3 regions of the Bacillus sp. FG16 genome follow, and region 2 is predicted to be linked to each of the others. Evidence: predicted binding sites of a transcription regulator. Region 2 holds the regulator's gene; each other region holds the start of a gene.
What was found. The regulator LexA, encoded in region 2, represses DNA repair genes until DNA is damaged. The targets are predictions, from matches to a motif close to CGAACATATGTTCG.

Region 1 (6,435 bases), on a different contig from region 2:
TACATGTAACTGAGCTATTATATATTGCTATCTTTGGTGTATTAATAAGTATCGCATCAACGAGCGTATTAGCAACAAGGAATAATAGATAGAAAAAGGGGAACTGGGATGGGATTACCGGTGTTATGTGTCGCTACAGCTATATTTGCGCTTCTTTGGGGAATGCAAAATTTTTCTCGTAATCCAGTGCCGAGTATTTGTATTATGATTGGTACTGTAGGTTTATCGTATTATTTATTATTATTAGCCCATTATCATAAAACGGCAACGAGTGTTGTTGTTGGAGCACTTATTTTATTTTGTGGGCGCGCCATACAAAAGGGGTTATTTCCATAAAAGCTGTTTATACACTTTGTATAAACAGCTTTTTGTATTTTTTTTACAAAATACTTGAAAGTTACGTAACGTCATCTTCTATAATGAGGGGGAAGAGGTGATGGTAGTGATTTCAATACAAGAATTGACGAGAGAAACAGGGGTTACAGTACGTACACTACGTTATTATGATCAAATAGATTTATTAAAGCCGAGCGGAAAAACAGAGGGTGGGCATCGGTTATATAGTGAAGCTGACGTTATTCGTTTGCAACAAATTTTATTTTTAAAAGAAATGGGATTTTCATTAAAAGAAGTTGCGAATATGTTAGTAAAAGGTGAGCTGGATTTGAAAAAATCACTTGAAAACCAACTTCGATTTGTACAAGAAGAGCAAAAGAAGTTCAATCGAATGGAGCGTGTTTTACAAGCGGTTGTTTATTCGGTAGATGTAGAGGGAGAACTTGATTGGAAAGTTATGTTTGAACTTATTCAGCTTTCAAAACAGTCTCCTCGTATACGTGAAATATTTCAAAATGAAGTATTTTCAAAGGAAGAACAAAAGTTGCTTCATAATTTGCCAAATATGAGTGAGGAAGATCCGAATGTTTTAGAATGGGTAGATTTATTAAAGCAATTACGTATTTTTATGAAAGAGGGTAAAGAAGCCGCTAATGATGAGGTACAAAGGGTAATGAAGAGATTAATGCAGAAGTGTTTAGAAATGGCTAATGGTGACGAAGCGTTTTTAGATAAGTTATGGGAGGTTAGAAAATCAAAGGAAGATGCACAGAAAATGAGCATGTATCCAATTGAAGAAGAGTTTTTATTATATATGGATGAAGCTTTTCGTATTTATGATGAAAGGGAGAAGGATAAATGAGCATACTCGCAGAATATCGTTGGTATTTTTTAATTGGAGCAGAGATTATATTTTGGTTATCGGCTATTGGTTTCTTTTTACTCCGTTACGGATTTCGTTTGAAGAAGGCGAGCTTTATTATGGGGATTGTACTCCTCGTAAATGAAGTGTTTATTTTAACATTAGGGGCAGTGGACTATTATCAAACAGGAAAGTTCTCTAATTTTCAAATTATTACTGTAATTATTTTATTGTATGCAGTTTTCTATGGGAAAAAGGATTTGAAGAAGCTTGATATATTTGCGCAAAAGCTAGTTGCGAAATGGCGTAATGAACCAGCGCCTATTATTGAAGAACAGATAGAATTAACAGGTATGGCCTATGCAAAGCAGGAAATAAAAAATTGGGTATTACATCTTGTTTTATTCGTTGGTGTGCACATATTCTTTTTCTTCGCGTATGGATTTATTCCATTTGAACAATGGGGTAATTGGTTAGAATCGGGAATCGTTTTAAATAAAGCTGCAAGTCGCGTGAGCCAAGTGTGGGCGATTATATTTTTAGTTGATACAGCGATTTCATTTTCATATGTGTTTTTTCCGAAGAAGGAGAAAGGAAAAGAAAAGCTACTTTCATAGTTGAAAGTAGCTTTTGGGTATACAAATAATTTTTATAGGAGAGGATGACAATAGGAAAAAGAATCAGTTTTATATGTCTATTTCTTTTTACTTTAGTAGCATGTTCACCATCTAACACTACAATTGATAAGAAGAACGATGTCATTGTAAAGGGAACCAGGATTTCCAATCTAGATAAATTTGAAAAGTTCGTTTTGAATGTCGAGCAAAGGGAAGTTGATAAAATAAGAATTGTACAGTATACCCTTGAAGGGGACCCGATTTTTCAAACGTTAGAGTATAGTGGGAACGATATATTTTATGTGTCAGATAATAGAAAAGACAAATTTGCTGGGAAGGATAAAGGGTTACATAAAGATAGTTGTAAAAGTATTGTTAAAGACCAGCGCGAATCAGGAATCACTTATAGGCTAATAGATTGTACGAATGAAGCTGGGCGCAATGGATATGACTTAGTATATGTACCTAAAAAATAGAGTTAGTAGAGGAAGGAAGTATTTACTCCTTCCTTTTTCTATGTGTATATTGTCGAAAATTTTACCGAATATCTGTTCGTTTTTTTAGGTTTTTTATAGGCATTCGTGGTAAAATAATAATACAGATTTTTATGAGGAGGTCGGATTTTACTTGGAACATCAATTTGAAATTATATCAGCGTATTCCCCGCAAGGTGATCAGCCGGTAGCTATAGAGAAGCTTGTAGAGGGAATTAATAGTGGAAAGAAAAAGCAAGTGTTGCTTGGAGCGACAGGAACGGGTAAGACATTTACGATTTCAAATGTCATTAAAGAAGTGCAAAAGCCAACACTTGTTATGGCTCACAATAAAACGTTAGCAGGACAGTTATATAGTGAGTTGAAAGACTTTTTCCCGAATAATGCAGTTGAGTATTTTGTTAGTTATTACGATTATTATCAGCCAGAAGCGTATGTACCACAAACAGATACGTTTATTGAAAAGGACGCGCAGATTAATGATGAAATTGATAAATTGCGTCACTCAGCAACGTCTGCATTATTTGAACGGGACGATGTAATTATCGTTGCGAGTGTATCGTGTATATATGGTTTAGGTTCTCCTGAAGAATATCGCGAGTTAGTTGTATCACTTCGAGTTGGTATGGAGAAGGACCGCAATCAATTGCTTCGTGAACTTGTTGATGTACAGTATGGACGTAATGATATTGATTTCAAGCGTGGTACATTCCGTGTGCGCGGAGATGTAGTTGAAATCTTCCCAGCATCACTTGATGAGCATTGTATTCGAATTGAATTTTTCGGCGATGAAATTGATCGTATTCGTGAAGTAAATGCGTTAACAGGTGAAGTATTAGCAGAACGTGATCATGTAGCAATCTTCCCAGCATCTCACTTCGTTACACGTGAAGAGAAAATGAAGGTCGCTATTGAGAATATCGAAAAAGAATTAGAAGAGCGTTTAAAGGAATTAAATGATAAAGGTAAGTTGCTAGAAGCACAGCGTATAGAGCAACGTACACGTTATGATTTAGAAATGATGCGCGAGATGGGCTTTTGTTCAGGTATTGAAAACTATTCCCGTCATTTAACACTTCGTCCAGCGGGTGCAACACCGTATACGTTATTGGACTATTTCCCGGAAGATTTCTTAATTGTTATGGATGAGTCGCACGTATCAGTGCCACAAGTAAGAGCGATGTATAACGGGGACCAAGCACGTAAGCAAGTACTTGTGGATCATGGATTCCGTCTGCCATCAGCTTTAGATAATAGACCGCTCATGTTTGATGAGTTTGAGGAGAAAACAAATCAAGTTATTTACGTTTCGGCGACTCCAGGACCGTACGAGTTAGAGCAGTCACCAGAAGTAATAGAACAAATTATTCGTCCAACAGGGCTTTTAGATCCACCAATCGATATACGACCTATTGAAGGGCAAATTGACGATTTATTAGGAGAGATTCAAGATCGTATTGCAAAAAATGAACGTGTATTAATTACGACTTTAACGAAGAAAATGTCCGAGGATTTAACGGACTACTTAAAAGATGTAGGAATTAAAGTTAACTATCTTCACTCTGAAATTAAAACGTTAGAACGTATTGAAATTATCCGCGATCTTCGCCTTGGTAAGTTTGATGTACTGGTCGGTATTAACTTATTACGAGAAGGATTAGATATTCCAGAAGTATCACTTGTAGCGATTTTAGATGCTGATAAGGAAGGGTTCTTACGTTCAGAGCGCTCATTAATTCAAACAATTGGTCGTGCCGCGCGTAATGAAAACGGCCGAGTTATTATGTACGCAGATCGTATAACAAGATCAATGGGAATTGCAATTGAAGAAACGCAGCGTCGTCGTACTATACAAGAAGCCTACAATAAAGAGCATGGTATTACGCCGAAAACGATTCAAAAAGGCGTACGTGATGTAATCCGTGCAACGACAACTGCTGAAGAGACAGAAACATACGAAGCAACTCCTGCTAAGAAAATGACGAAAAAAGAGCGTGAAAAGACAATTGCGAAGATGGAAGCAGAGATGAAAGAAGCAGCAAAAGCGTTAGACTTCGAGCGTGCAGCTGAACTAAGAGATTTACTATTAGAATTAAAAGCGGAAGGGTGAAAAGAGTGAGTAAGAGCAAGGATTTTATCGTTGTAAAAGGTGCTAGAGCACATAACTTAAAAAATATTGATGTAACCATTCCGAGAAATCAGCTTGTCGTTGTAACGGGATTGTCTGGTTCGGGGAAATCATCATTAGCATTTGATACGATTTATGCAGAAGGGCAGCGCAGATACGTAGAATCGTTATCTGCGTATGCGCGCCAGTTTTTAGGACAAATGGATAAGCCGGATGTAGATACGATTGAAGGATTGTCACCAGCGATTTCAATCGATCAAAAAACGACGAGTCGTAATCCACGTTCAACTGTCGGAACGGTAACGGAGATTTATGATTATTTACGTTTATTATTTGCGCGAATTGGTACGCCAATTTGTCCAAATCATGGGATTGAAATTACATCACAAACAGTAGAGCAGATGGTAGACCGTGTTCTTGAATATCCTGAACGTACGAAATTACAAGTGTTAGCTCCTATCGTTTCTGGTCGTAAAGGTGCACATGTGAAAGTACTTGAAGATATTAAGAAGCAAGGATATGTTCGTGTACGTGTTGATGGTGAAATGCTCGATGTGTCTGAAGAGATTACGTTAGATAAAAATAAGAAGCATTCCATTGAAGTTGTAATTGACCGTATTGTTGTAAAAGAAGGAATCGCAAGCCGTCTTGCTGATTCACTTGAAAGTGCATTAAAGCTTGGCGGAGGCCGAGTTTTAATCGATGTAATGGGAGAAGAGGAACTTCTATTTAGTGAACATCATGCTTGTCCGCATTGTGGTTTTTCAATCGGAGAATTAGAGCCGCGTATGTTCTCATTCAACAGTCCGTTCGGAGCTTGTCCTTCTTGTGATGGACTTGGTTCAAAGCTAGAGGTAGATTTAGAACTTGTTATCCCGAACTGGGATTTATCATTAAATGAACATGCGATTGCACCTTGGGAACCGACAAGTTCACAATACTATCCACAACTTTTACAATCTGTATGTAATCACTACGGCGTTGATATGGATATGCCTGTGAAAGATATACCGAAAGATTTATTTGATAAAGTGTTGTACGGAAGCGGGGAAGAGAAGGTTTATTTCCGCTATGTAAATGAATTCGGTCAAGTAAAGGAAAATGAGATTTTATTTGAAGGTGTTATTCCAAACATTGAACGTCGTTATCGTGAAACGAGTTCCGATTACATTCGTGAGCAAATGGAAAAGTATATGGCAGAACAAGCTTGTCCGAAGTGTAAAGGCGGCCGTTTAAAGCCTGAAAGCTTAGCTGTTTTTGTTGGTGATAAAACGATTGCTGACGTAACGAAGTATTCAGTTCAAGAAGTACAAGAATTTTTCTCGAATGTAGAGCTAACGGAGAAGCAACAAAAAATAGCTCATTTAATTTTAAGAGAAATTCAGGAGCGCGTTGGATTCTTAGTGAACGTTGGTTTAGATTATTTAACGCTAAGTCGTGCGGCTGGTACGTTATCAGGTGGTGAGGCGCAGCGTATTCGTTTAGCGACGCAAATTGGTTCTCGTCTAACTGGCGTACTTTATATTCTTGATGAGCCTTCAATTGGTTTACACCAGCGCGATAACGATCGTCTTATTCGTACATTGCAAGAAATGCGCGATTTAGGTAATACGTTAATTGTGGTTGAACATGATGAAGATACGATGATGGCTGCTGACTATTTACTTGATATCGGACCTGGTGCAGGTATTCACGGTGGTCAAGTTGTGTCAGCAGGTACACCAGCTGAAGTGATGCAGGATGAGAATTCGCTGACAGGTAAGTATTTAAGCGGTAAAGAGTTTATTCCAGTTCCACTTGAAAGACGTAAAGGTGATGGACGTAAAGTAGAGATTGTCGGCGCAAAAGAGAATAACTTAAAGAATGCAAAAATGTCATTCCCACTCGGTACGTTTGTAGCGGTAACAGGTGTATCTGGATCAGGTAAAAGTACGATGATTAATGAAGTACTATATAAATCGTTAGCGCAAAAGTTATATAAAGCGAAAGCGAAGCCAG
Region 2 (6,435 bases):
TCATACCGATATCCCGGCGCATACGCCTTAATCCTTTTCCTTTCGCAGAAGTAATAGACTCACCTTCAATAATGATTTCTCCTTCGGTAATCTCATGAAGACGATTTACGGATCTGAGAAGTGTAGATTTTCCAGCTCCGGATAACCCGACCATTACAATAAACTCACCTTTTTGAATCTTTAAATTTATATTATTCAATCCCTTTGTGCCATTCGGATACATTTTGGAAACATTTCGAAACTCTATCACACATCTTACCTACTTTCAATGTATTATCAATAACTAAAAAACGGCAAACTAACTGAAATCTCACACCTTCCAGCTAGCCGCCAGTTCACTATGTATTATTGCGTCTTCACTGTCTTTCCATATTCACGAACAATATCAAATTTACTATCATCAGATTTAATATATCCTTCATGGGAATATACTTCTTTAATGATTTTACGGCCTTCCTCATTTTTTCCAATTTCAATGAAAGCATCTTGTAATTTCTTGCTCCACTCTGCATCTAAATCAGAGCGTACAGAAATTGTATCGTTCGGAATTTTCTCAGTAAATTTCACTATTTTCGTTTGATCAAATATATTTGGATAATCTTTTTTTACAATATTACGAGCATCTTGGAATACAACAGCTGCATCTACATCACCATTTAAAAGAGCAATAAGTGACTGATCATGACCTTTTAATGTAACAGGTTTCACATCCTTTAGCGGATCAATTCCCTCTTTTAATAGAACAGCTGCAGGCCATACATACCCTGCTGATGATGTTACATCTTGATAACCAATTTTTTTACCTTTTAAATCTTTTACACTATTTATATTAGAGTCTTTTTTAACAACAAATTCAGATTTATAATAGTCTACTAAATCTTTTGTAGGAGCTCCTGTTTCATCCTCTACTCCAAAACGTTGCGCTTGTAAAATTACATTTGCAGCCTTCTTTTCATGTGCTAATACGTACGCTGTTGGTGGTAAAAACCCTACATCTACTTGTTTAGATGCCATCGCTTCTACAATTGTATTGTAGTTAGTTGAAATACTAACTTTTACCGGAATATTTAATTTATCGCTTAATAGCTTTTCCAATGGTTTTGCCTTTGCCTCTAACGTATCCGCATTTTGAGAAGGAACAAATTGAACATTTAAGGTCTTTGGTACATAACCTTTTTTCGTATCTTCATTTTTACTTGCACTTGACTCTTTCGTCCCGCAGCCACTTAATAATCCGGCCGCTAGTACAACTGTTGTACTCATTGCAAAAACTTTTTTCAACATATTAATGCCTCCATTTTTCTTGTTATAAAATAACCTTCCGTAAACATGAAGAAATATATCACATATTTTGATACACAATTGGTTATTTACAGAATCTTTACACATTCTATACATTCACATCAAAATTCACTTCACATATTTGATATGATTAATTGGAAGATAACAATAGAAAAGGTGAGTCATATTGGAACATAATCAAACTGTAACTTTAAACATCTTATTAACAAGCGATATACATGGCACTGTTTATCCCATTCACTACCAAGATAACTCCCCAGCAGAACTTGGTTTAGCTAAAATTTCTACTCTTATAAAAAAAGAACGTTCCCAAAATATAAACGTTCTTTTAATTGATAATGGCGACTTTATTCAAGGAACACCATTTACTTATCATTATGTTACATACGAAAAAAACAAAAAAAACCCAATGTCCTTATTAGCGAATCACTTACAGTATGACGCTGCAATTATCGGCAATCATGAATTTAATTACGGAATGGATATATTAAATAATGCTGTGACTACTGCGAACTTCCCGTACCTATCAGCAAATATTTTAGATAAAAACATAAAAAAACCCTATTTCGGAAAACCTTATATAATCAAACAGATTGAATCCAATATAAAAATTGCTATTTTAGGGGTAACAACACATTACATCCCAAATTGGGAACAGGCCCATCACATTAAAGATTTACTATTTGAAGATGCATTAAAGACTACAAAAAAATGGGTTTCTTATATTCACGAACATGAGAAACCAGATTTATTAGTCGTAGCCTATCACGGTGGATTCGAAAGAGATTTACAAACTGGGGAACCGACTGAAGTGTTAACAGGTGAAAACCAAGGATATGCAATGTGCCATGAAATTGAAGGTATAGACCTTTTACTAACAGGTCATCAACACCGAGAAATTTCTCACACAATGGCTAACGGTATAACAATTTTACAGACCGGATGCAATGGACACTCAGTTGGAAAAGTAAAAGTAACATTCGAAAAAACAAAACATAAATGGGTGAAAAAAGAGAGCTCTTCTGAATTATTATCTGTACAAGGAGTTGAAGCGGACCAAAATGTACTTTCATTGGTAGCCGATTACGAAGAGAAAACACAAAAGTGGCTTGATCAACCTATTGGAATCATTCAGGGAAACATGCAAATTTCAGATGCTATGCAAACTCGTTTGCATGATCATCCTTTTATCGAATTTATAAATAAAATACAGATGGATATAGCTAATGTATCCATTTCTTGTACAAGTTTGTTCCATAATACATCTCCAGGTTTTCCGGAACATGTAACAATGCGTGACATCGTTTCTAATTATATTTATCCAAACACATTAAAAGTAATTAGAATAACTGGAGCAGATATAAAAGATGCTCTTGAACTCTCTGCTTCTTATTTCACATTAAAAACAGATGGGTCCATCATCGTAAGTCCTACCTACATAGAACCAAAGCCACAACATTATAATTACGATATGTGGGAAGGGATTTCATACGTATTAAACATTTCAAAACCAATTGGTGAAAGAGTAGAATCTTTACAGCACAACAGTGTTCCTCTTAATATGAATGAAGAATATGACGTTGTAATGAATAATTATCGTGCAAGTGGCGGTGGAAATTTCTTTATGTTTCAAAACAAACCGGTAGTAAAAGATATACCAACAGATATGTCTGAACTTATCGCTAATTATATATTGGAACATAAAACGATAGAAGCAACAGTTAATAACAACTGGAAAGTTATTAAATAACGATTTTTACAAATAAAAAAAGATGGGCTTCGCCCATCTTTTAATTTAATTTTGCATTATCTTGCTTTTTTAAAGCTTTTAATTTCGTCGGTGTAACATCTGTACCTTCTTCGTTAACAACTTTAATTCCTTTAAGTTCGTTTAACATATTTTGACGAAATCCTTTTAAATATTGTTCACGTAGCGATTGACGCTCACGTTGCTCTTCTTCAGTTAAACCTTCAGCTTTTGCTTTTTTCGCTAAGAAGTTAATGCGTTCAACGAGTTCGTGATTAATCATCTCGAATCCCCCTTCTAATCAAAACTGATTATTATCATACAATAGTTACTCTTCTTTATCAAGCAATTGCTTCGTATACTCTACATATCTACGATGTACAGTCGCCTTTGAAACATTATGACCAAATCCACGTAGTGTTGCTGCAATTTCTTCAAACGTGAGTTCACTTTTTCGCAAACGTACAATTTCCTCAATTGGCACTTCTTTTTTCTCTCTTCCTACACTTAAATGCCGATTTTTTAAATTTTTTTCTGGACGATAGCCTTTTTCTACTGCACGTTGCATACCTCGTTTAATTTTCAAATTATGAATCTTTCTTTGATATTCTTCAACAATACCAATAATATCTAATACCATCGAATCAGAATCCGACAATTGTAATTCACCATTATGTGTATGCGTATATACTTTTATACCTTCTTTATGTAAACAATGCATTAATGCGATTTTCGCATTTCCTCTACCAAGTCGCGTTTCATCTTGTATAAGTAACACATCAATTTGTTCGTCTCGAATTGTATCCAACACCTCTAATATACCGTCACGCTCAATTGTATATCCACTAGCCTGCTCCTCAATCACCTTAGAAACATTCATTTGATAGCGCTCAGCTAAATGCAATAATTCATCTTTTTGACGTAATAATGATGTTTCTTGTGCTTCTTTCGTTGTACTCACACGTGCATAAATAATTGCATTCATTTTGAACCCCTCTTTCTCCCTATTATTTCCCTATAGTGTAACATAAATCAGCCATTTGTTCGAACTTATGTTTGTAGAATGTTTTTTCACATGTTATACTTATTAATAAGAAAAATGAAAGAAAACGAGGTGTTAGAAAACATGGAAAAGTTAACGAAACGCCAGCAAGACATTCTCGACTTTATTAAGCTAAAAGTACAAGAAAAAGGATATCCACCTTCCGTACGTGAAATCGGTCAAGCAGTCGGCCTCGCTTCTAGTTCTACAGTGCACGGACATTTATCACGATTAGAAGAAAAAGGATACATTCGACGCGATCCAACGAAACCACGAGCGATTGAAATTTTAGGCGTAGACCGAATCGATACAGAAACACAATCTGTTATTCAAGTTCCAATTGTCGGAAAAGTTACTGCTGGTTTACCAATTACAGCTGTCGAAAGCGTAGAGGAACATTTCCCACTTCCAGCTAGTATTGTTGCTGGAGCAGACCAAGTGTTCATGTTACGTATTTCTGGAGATAGTATGATTGAAGCTGGTATTTTCGATGGAGATTTAGTTGTTGTTCGCCAACAACAGTCTGCATATAATGGTGAAATTGTAGTCGCTTTAACAGAAGATAACGAAGCAACTGTTAAACGTTTCTATAAAGAAAAAGACCATTTCCGTCTACAACCAGAAAACTCTTCATTAGAACCTATCATTTTAAAACAAGTGTCAGTTATCGGGAAAGTAATTGGCGTATATCGTGATTTACATTAAAAATAACAAAAGAAGATAATTACCTTATTTATATACGGTAATTATCTTCTTTTTTGTATTTTGATAGATTTCCATACATTCTATTTCTTATTAACGAGTTTCAATCGTCACATCTCCAGCAGCCGTTTTACCGCTAATCTTTTTACTACCATTTCCAATTGTTACGTTATTATTTTCTTCATTAAAAATTGTTACATCTCCGGCAGCACTTTGCCCAGTAATTACCGCATCTTGTGGTTTTTCCGATAAAGTAATATCTATATCTCCCGCAGTTGAACTTGCTTCTAGATTATACTTAGAATCATGATCTTGAATATTTATTTCCCCACTTGTTGTTTTTGCGGTCACTTTCCCTAATACCTTCTTAAAGTTCACCTCACCAGCTTTTGTCGATCCCTCCACATTCTTAGCCGTTACTTGTTTCAACTCTACTTCTCCAGCAAGTGTTCTAACACTTACGCTATCACTTTTCACATCACTCATTTCGATTTGTCCAGCAGATGAATTTACTTTTACATCTTGGTAAGAGCGTTCGGGCACAAGGAGAGTCAATTTAGACGTTTGAAACCTAAAATCGTAAAAAGAAAAATCAAATGAAGCACCTTTTTCTCTTTCCCCAATAATTTTTAATGTGTCACCATCTTCTGCGATACGAATCTCTTGTTTACGTACATCTCCTGATTGCTTGATATAAAAAGAAGAGTCAGGAGATTTTTGGACAATAATATCCCCGGCATCTAACTTAACTTCTATATTTTTTAATGTTTCGTTTTTAATTATATTTTCTTTATCGCCTTTTTCAGCAGTTTGTACTGCTTTTTCATATGTTTGGGAAATTCCTATTACTCCAATAATGATACAAGCGATAGCGATTAAAAATAGTTTTTTCATCATTTACTCTCCTTTTATCATTTTGAAGTTCCATATTACATATCGTACACACAATCTCTTAAACCACTTTGTACTATAAAAAGCGATAATACATAATAATAAACCTACTCCAACAAACGTTATACTAACGAAAAGATCCAACCATATAAAAGTACCCATAAATACTTTTCCAATCACGAAAAATGGTGTTACTACACTAGCAATACCACCAATCCAAAAAGAAAATATAAAAGCAATAATTGCGACTAACGGGCCTAACACAATAATAAAATTAAACAAACTAAGTCCAATCGCTGCCATAACAGCTCTTGTCACATTTGAAGTCGATGGATTTTTTTTCATTTCATCGAAGCGATACATCGCAAGTAATTCTTTTGCGATTACTTTCGGAGAACCGAGGCCCTGTATTATTTCTGATTCAGTTTTCCCCTCTTCTATCCCAAACTGAAAGTGCTCTTCATAATCCGATAAAATATCTTGCCTCTCTTCCTCTGGTAACTTTCTAAGATAACTTGATAATTCTTTAAGAAACCCTTCTTTACTCATCCCATTCCACCCCTTCAATAATTTCTTGTACCCCTTTCGCAAAATCACGCCATTCTGTTACTAACAAATGAAATTGCGTTTCCCCTTGCTCTGTTAATTGATAATATTTACGAGGTGGCCCTTCCGTAGATTCCTTTAAATACGTTTGAAAATACCCTTCTTTCGTCAAACGGCGCAATAAAGGGTATACTGACCCTTCCGA
Region 3 (6,435 bases), on a different contig from region 2:
AAAGGAGCTGGAATGTATGGGTTATATTGTAGATATTTCAAAATGGAATGGAACTATCAATTGGGATATTGCAGCATCTCAGCTAGATTTAGTGATAGCTAGAGTTCAAGATGGCTCTAATACGGTGGATTTTATGTATCAAAACTATGTTAGTGAAATGAAAAAGCATAGTATCCCATTTGGTAATTATGCTTTTTGCCGTTTTATATCTATTGCTGATGCAAAGAAAGAGGCACAAGATTTTTGGAATCGTGGTGATCAATCAGCTAAGTTTTGGGTGGCGGACGTAGAAGTTCAAACGATGGCAGATATGCAAGGCGGGACACAGGCATTTATTGATGAATTACGCCGTTTAGGTGCGGAAAAAGTAGGATTATATGTAGGGCATCACACGTATTTATCATTTGGAGCACGTAATATGGAAGCTGATTTCGTATGGATTCCTCGTTATGGAGGGAATAAGCCAGCATATCCATGTGATATTTGGCAATATACGGATTCAGGGAATGTTCCTGGGATTGGGAAATGTGATCTGAATCGATTAGTAGGAAATAAGTCACTTTCTTGGTTTATAGATTCGAACAAAGCAAATCAACCTAACATAGTGTATACACAGCAACCGAATGGCATTGGTATTGCAGTTTCGAAATATCCTGATGGATACGGAATAAATTTATATGAAAACCCCATGAATCCTCAATTTACAGGTGCACTCACTCAGAAAATTCCATATTTAATCTTAACAGGTTATTGGGGAGGCGGTGAGCAAGATATGATTTGTTTAGGGAACGATAAGCAGTGGGCATATTTAAAACATTTTAAGGTGAAATGGTTTTATACAACTTCGAAATATCCTGTTGGCTACAGAGTAAATTATTATGAAGAGCCTGAATGTATGAATTATAAAGGAACTATAGATGGATCGACATCTTTTCGAGTGTGGGGTAGAGTGGGAAATGCAGTAGATATCGGGCAGAATCGTTGGATACCTGAAGAACATGTAAGTATTAAGTAACTATAGCAGTCGTATTGTTTTTGAGGTGTATGTAAAGAGTCTTCTTACTATACATAATAGTAAGAAGACTCTTTATGTTTGGAAATGGAAATGCATGATACATAGTCAACTCATATGAAATGAATTACATGTAGAAAACACACTGTTTTCACAATGCCTGTGTATAGTTAATTTGCATAATGATAAAAGTGAGGTATTTGAATTGAAAAAGAAAAAAATATTTATTGGAACAATTATTTCATGCGTGATGCTAGCATTATCTGCATGCGGTTCCTCAGACAACGTAGTAACATCAAAAGTAGGAAATGTTACAGAGAAAGAATTAAGTAAAGAATTACGACAACAATATGGAGAAAGTACTTTATATCAAATGATGTTAAGTAAGGCATTGTTAGATAAATATAAAGTTTCGGATGAGGAAGCAAAAAAGAAAGTAGAAGAAGCAAAAGATAAAATGGGTGAGAACTTTAAATCGACTTTAGAACAACTTGGATTGAAAAATGAAGATGAATTAAAAGAAAAAATGAAGCCAGAAATTGCATTTGAGAAAGCGATTAAAGCAACAGTCACAGAAAAAGATGTGAAAGATAACTATAAACCAGAAATGAAAGTAAGTCACATTTTAGTGAAAGATGAAAAAACGGCTAAAGAAGTAAAGGAGAAAGTAAATAATGGTGAAGATTTTGCTGCCTTAGCAAAACAGTATTCAGAAGATACTGGGTCAAAGGAACAGGGGGGGAAATATCTGGTTTTGCTCCTGGACAAACAGTGAAAGAATTTGAGGAAGCTGCGTATAAATTAGATGCAGGCCAAGTAAGTGATCCAGTTAAAACAACTTACGGTTACCATATTATTAAAGTGACGGATAAAAAAGAATTAAAGCCATTTGATGAAGTAAAGGAAAAAATTCGTAAAGATTTAGAACAACAAAGACTACAAGATACGACAGGTAAATGGAAACAACAAGTAGTCAATGATTTATTGAAAGATGCTGATATTAAAGTGAATAATAAAGAATTTAAAGATACATTTAAATTTCTAGAAAAGAAATAATGATTGTAATCATAATTAGAAAAGGGAACTCATATAGAGTTCCCTTTTCTAATTAGTGTGTGAGTTATAAATAGATAGTAAGACAATACAATATTACATTTAAATATTAAGAATTACAATGGGAAATTATGGATGGTAATTAAAGGTGCTATAATTATTTCAACGAAAGTGTATATTATACGGTTTTCATTATGCAAGGGTGTTACATATATTTATCCTTTAATAATGGATATCGAACATAATTTGAAAAATAATACATATAATGTTTTTGAATAAATATTTAACATGGATAATTAGTAAAAAGCTGAGCATTCGAATGGAAAGGATGTTCTTTTTGGTGTGAAAATTTTAGGATAAAGAATGAATCGTTTTAAACGCGTCATTTACCACATCAATAAATTAAGGTGGGGAGAATATATGAAAGTAATCTTTCAAGGAGAGGGCGGCGCGAAAATTTTTGAGTCATATGATGAAAATGTAAGTGATTTATTAGCTATATTAAAAGAAACGAAAGGGATTAAAATCGGGATTGTTGAGTATAAAGTGTTAAAGTACGAACTTAATTATTTTCGTCATCCGAAAAAAGCGGATACAGAGAGAGAGTTACATATAATAGTACAACCTAAGTATATGTAATGAAATGTAATAATAAAAATCACTGATTCAGTTTTGTAAAGTTTCATAGAGTATGTAAGAAAAGAGAGTGTTGTAAATGCTCTCTTTTCTTATGCTTTGTGAGTTCGTTCATCATAGCATATGTTTTCAGTTATAGATGGTTAATAAACGAAAAAATTTAAAACTTTTTTGTTTAGGCAGGGATTTTATATTTAAGTAAACAAATATACTATGAAGTATTTTTATACGAATATTGGAGGAGTATAAAATGAGTTTAGCAAGTTACATAGGCTGTAATGTAGAAATTCCGTTAACGGATCCAGATTCTAATGATGTAATTGTTTTTGGACCGTGTTTTGCAGATGAAAGTATGCTTGAAATTGTACATGAGTATCAATTCCAAACAAATTACACATATGAGGTTTCAACTAGTTGGGGAATTGAACTTGTCGAGTGGCAAAACGTAAAGGAAAAAAAGAAGCGAAAGAAAAAATTTTAACTTTATGCAAGATTATGGAAGGCTATTCGGAAGATGGAGACTATTTCGAATTATTTAGTTGTTGGGTTGGTGATGAAGATAAGGAACGAGTAGGGGAATTGAAATTAAAAATAAATCATTTTAATATAGATGAATTATGTATTCCAGAAAGAACATTAGTTAGGATAGAAAAATAAAATTTGAAATATTTTTTAGAAACAGGCGATTTCACTTTGTGTGAAGTCGCCTTTTAGTTGTTATATGCATTTTACATAAAAAATGAGAAGTTTATTTGATAAAGGAAAAAAGTATGGAGATAATTAAAATTTTGTTTTTTGTTAAAAAATAATAAGTATGGCTCTTCTCAAAAGAACGTAAGTTCGTGTATAATAAGAACGAATGTTCTTTTGAGAGGGTAACCTAATTATAGTTTAGAAGTAAATCCGAGTTTAGTGAGTATTAAAAATAACTAAGGGATAGTATGGCTAAATAAATGTATAAATGATCAAGGAGATAAAAAATGAACGATGTAAAGATACAAAAAGAAGAAAGAGAGTGGGTTCCGTTTACAGTAATGTCCGAACAACTTTTAAATATGAGAAAGATTATTGGAGAGAAATTAAAAGTACAAAAACCGCTTTTAACAAACGAAGCAAAAGAGAGAATTTCTGATAAATTATTAACGTCATTACTGTCTGAGAAAGAAATATTGGTAACATATTTTGAAGATGGCTACATATTAACAAGCTATATGACAGTTGTACATATCAATCCGGTAAAACAAATTGTAATTTGTACAGACGCCTTTTATAAAACTTATGTATTTAACGCTATGGATATTATTGAAATAACGTAAAAGAAGCTGAATATTAAATGGCAGCTTCTTTTATTTCTGATTTATGAAACAAATAATACAAGAAAAAGCAGCTAGCTTCGTGCTAGCTGCTGAGCCCCAGGGAAAGGGAGAAAAAGATAGGGTACTCCAAAATCAACAAGAGCTGTCAAACAGCCTGATTATAGTATAGACAAATTTAAATTTTCTATACAGAAAGTTGAACATAAGATTAGGCTGTACCCACTTGGTTTTGATCTGCAAGGTCAGAATCAAATGTATTGGTCGCACTAACACCGCTAAAAGTATTAACAACAAAGCCAACGTTTGATGCGCCGGAACCATTATAAGCTTTCGTATTTTCTTTCGGAGAAACGTTGTAGAAATCACCTAAGTTAAATGAACCATTACTATTTTGTACAACTAAATTCCCTACAACTGATGGCATAATTTTCACCTGCTTTATAATAAGTTGTTAACATTACTATATGGAGGTATAGTCCAGATGGTTCATATAATAAAAATTGTGGAACAGTAAAACGTTTGGAGCATGGATTTCAATAAAAGTGTGTTAAAATTAATATAATAAAGTTGAGTAATTTTTTTAAAAAAATTTGTATAATTGATATATACGAAAATAAAGGAGGCAAAATGTAATGAAAGATATTATGAAAAAAGTTGATTTAACAGATGCCAAATCAAGTAATCTTGTTGCACTAATTTATAGTAATGAAGTTATATTAGTTGAAGACGCATTTTGTCCAAATGAAATAAAATTAAAGTTTAATGAAATTGCAATTTTATCTGCAATTAAAACAGCTCATATTGCGAAAGTGTCTATTAGGAAAGAACTTGAAGCGCTTTTTCATGATACGGGTGTTATATTAGTGAAACAAAATGTTGATTATGGTAGTAGCCAATCTATTACCATGCATTTTGAGCAATTTAAAAAATTGCAACATGAGATTGAATATTTAAATAAAAGTATGTAATAAGGCAGCTAAATAAAGGTTCTATCATAAGGATGGAATGTGTTGTGTTGAAAAAGTGGTTTAAAAATTATTTGAGTGAATCGCATTGTAAACATAAATATATTTTTATTAAGATGCAGGATAATGAAAATTTTTGAAAAAGTACACTAGGTGTAGTTTATCCCGCTATTTGCCGGGCAGCTCGATTGGTTCAACTAATAATCAGTGGAGGATGAACAAAACCCTCACTGATTAAAGTTTCACTTTATATGTATCAATGTGAGAAATGTGGAAAAGAGAAGTTGAAATGTAAAAACAATAATGAAATAAACAATGAATTTTTAGATATATAGCAAAAAGTAACCATGATGGTTACTTTTTTGTTTATGTATGCAATATCAAAACCATTACTAAAGTATGAGTTGAGTTGATACTTTAGTAAATGGCTGAATAAAAATGAAGAGAGTAAGATATAGGGAAGGAGGATGAGAGAAATGAAGCGAAAAGAAATTAGTAAATCTGTAATTATTACAGGCGTGACACAAGGGCTAGGACGTGCGATGGTTGATCGATTTCATGAATTAGGGTGGAACATATATGGTTGTGGACGTTCAAAAGATAAAATTGAAGAACTGAAAAAACAGTACAGTAAAATACATGATTTCCAAGTAATTGATGTTTCAGATTCTCAGCAAGTTAACAATTGGGCAAATTATATACTTAATAGACATACGGCTCCCGATCTTATAATAAATAATGCATCGATTGTAAATCAAAATGCACAACTTTGGAAAATTACGGCTCAAGAATTCGAAAATGTAATGAATGTAAACGTGAATGGTGTAGTAAATGTAATAAGAGCGTTTGTTCCCGCAATGGTAGCTAGGAAAGAAGGAATTATCATTAATATGAGTTCTAGTTGGGGGAGAGAAGGTGAAGCTGAGCTTGCGCCATATTGTGCCTCGAAATTTGCAATTGAAGGTATCACTAAATCTATGGCACTGGAATTACCCTATGGCATGGCTGTAGTTGCTTTAGATCCTGGAGGGAGTATTAGCACTCCAATGCTGAAGTCATGTGCGCCACAATATATAAATGAATCACCTACACCTGAAACTTGGTCACATAAAGCAATTCAATATATATTGAATATAACAATAGATGAAAATGGAGATTCATTGACATGCCCAGCATGCATATAAAAAAGCACCTTTAAGGTGCTTTTTTATATTAGTAACACATTATATCATTCACAAAATTACATCTGAAAAATAAAATAAAAGATTAAGGATGGAATTTGTTTATCCCGCTATTTGCCAGTCAGTAAGACCCCCACCTCAAAATTCAGCGAAAGCAAATAATTTAGGCGGAGGATGAAGAAAAAACCACTGATTAAAGTTTCTCTTTATTTTGAAAGGTTTAGAAAATATTTAAATAGGTGATAAAAATGAATCCAAGCGGTTTAAAAGTG

Region 1: a site for LexA is predicted at 2,357-2,370, ahead of uvrB (excinuclease ABC subunit B). Genes of this name have one in related genera too.
Region 3: a site for LexA is predicted at 3,531-3,544, ahead of ACODS7_RS06875 (YolD-like family protein). Genes of this name have one in related genera too.

The regions. Positions count from the first base shown of each region.
Region 1 is NZ_JBMDKC010000008.1:18,528-24,962, forward strand. Features, by position in the region: gene ACODS7_RS04965 (hypothetical protein) at 1-92, shown strand, start outside; gene ACODS7_RS04970 (hypothetical protein) at 109-336, shown strand; gene ACODS7_RS04975 (MerR family transcriptional regulator) at 437-1,198, shown strand; gene ACODS7_RS04980 (hypothetical protein) at 1,195-1,815, shown strand; gene ACODS7_RS04985 (DUF4362 domain-containing protein) at 1,860-2,291, shown strand; gene uvrB (excinuclease ABC subunit B) at 2,443-4,419, shown strand; gene uvrA (excinuclease ABC subunit UvrA) at 4,425-6,435, shown strand, end outside.
Region 2 is NZ_JBMDKC010000006.1:93,256-99,690, forward strand. Features, by position in the region: gene phnC (phosphonate ABC transporter ATP-binding protein) at 1-250, opposite strand, end outside; gene ACODS7_RS04295 (phosphate/phosphite/phosphonate ABC transporter substrate-binding protein) at 346-1,284, opposite strand; gene ACODS7_RS04300 (bifunctional metallophosphatase/5'-nucleotidase) at 1,469-3,052, shown strand; gene ACODS7_RS04305 (DUF896 domain-containing protein) at 3,093-3,332, opposite strand; gene ACODS7_RS04310 (YneB family resolvase-like protein) at 3,378-4,034, opposite strand; gene lexA (transcriptional repressor LexA) at 4,176-4,796, shown strand; gene ACODS7_RS04320 (DUF4097 family beta strand repeat-containing protein) at 4,887-5,690, opposite strand; gene ACODS7_RS04325 (DUF1700 domain-containing protein) at 5,691-6,233, opposite strand; gene ACODS7_RS04330 (PadR family transcriptional regulator) at 6,226-6,435, opposite strand, start outside.
Region 3 is NZ_JBMDKC010000012.1:46,685-53,119, reverse strand. Features, by position in the region: gene ACODS7_RS06900 (glycoside hydrolase family 25 protein) at 17-1,015, shown strand; partial or broken gene ACODS7_RS06895 (peptidylprolyl isomerase PrsA) at 1,218-2,068, shown strand; gene ACODS7_RS06890 (hypothetical protein) at 2,486-2,704, shown strand; gene ACODS7_RS06885 (KH domain-containing protein) at 2,952-3,182, shown strand; gene ACODS7_RS06880 (hypothetical protein) at 3,197-3,358, shown strand; gene ACODS7_RS06875 (YolD-like family protein) at 3,682-4,017, shown strand; gene gerPF (spore germination protein GerPF) at 4,226-4,441, opposite strand; gene ACODS7_RS06865 (hypothetical protein) at 4,650-4,985, shown strand; partial or broken gene ACODS7_RS06860 (hypothetical protein) at 5,030-5,317, shown strand; gene ACODS7_RS06855 (SDR family oxidoreductase) at 5,459-6,166, shown strand; gene ACODS7_RS06850 (DUF6944 family repetitive protein) at 6,412-6,435, shown strand, end outside.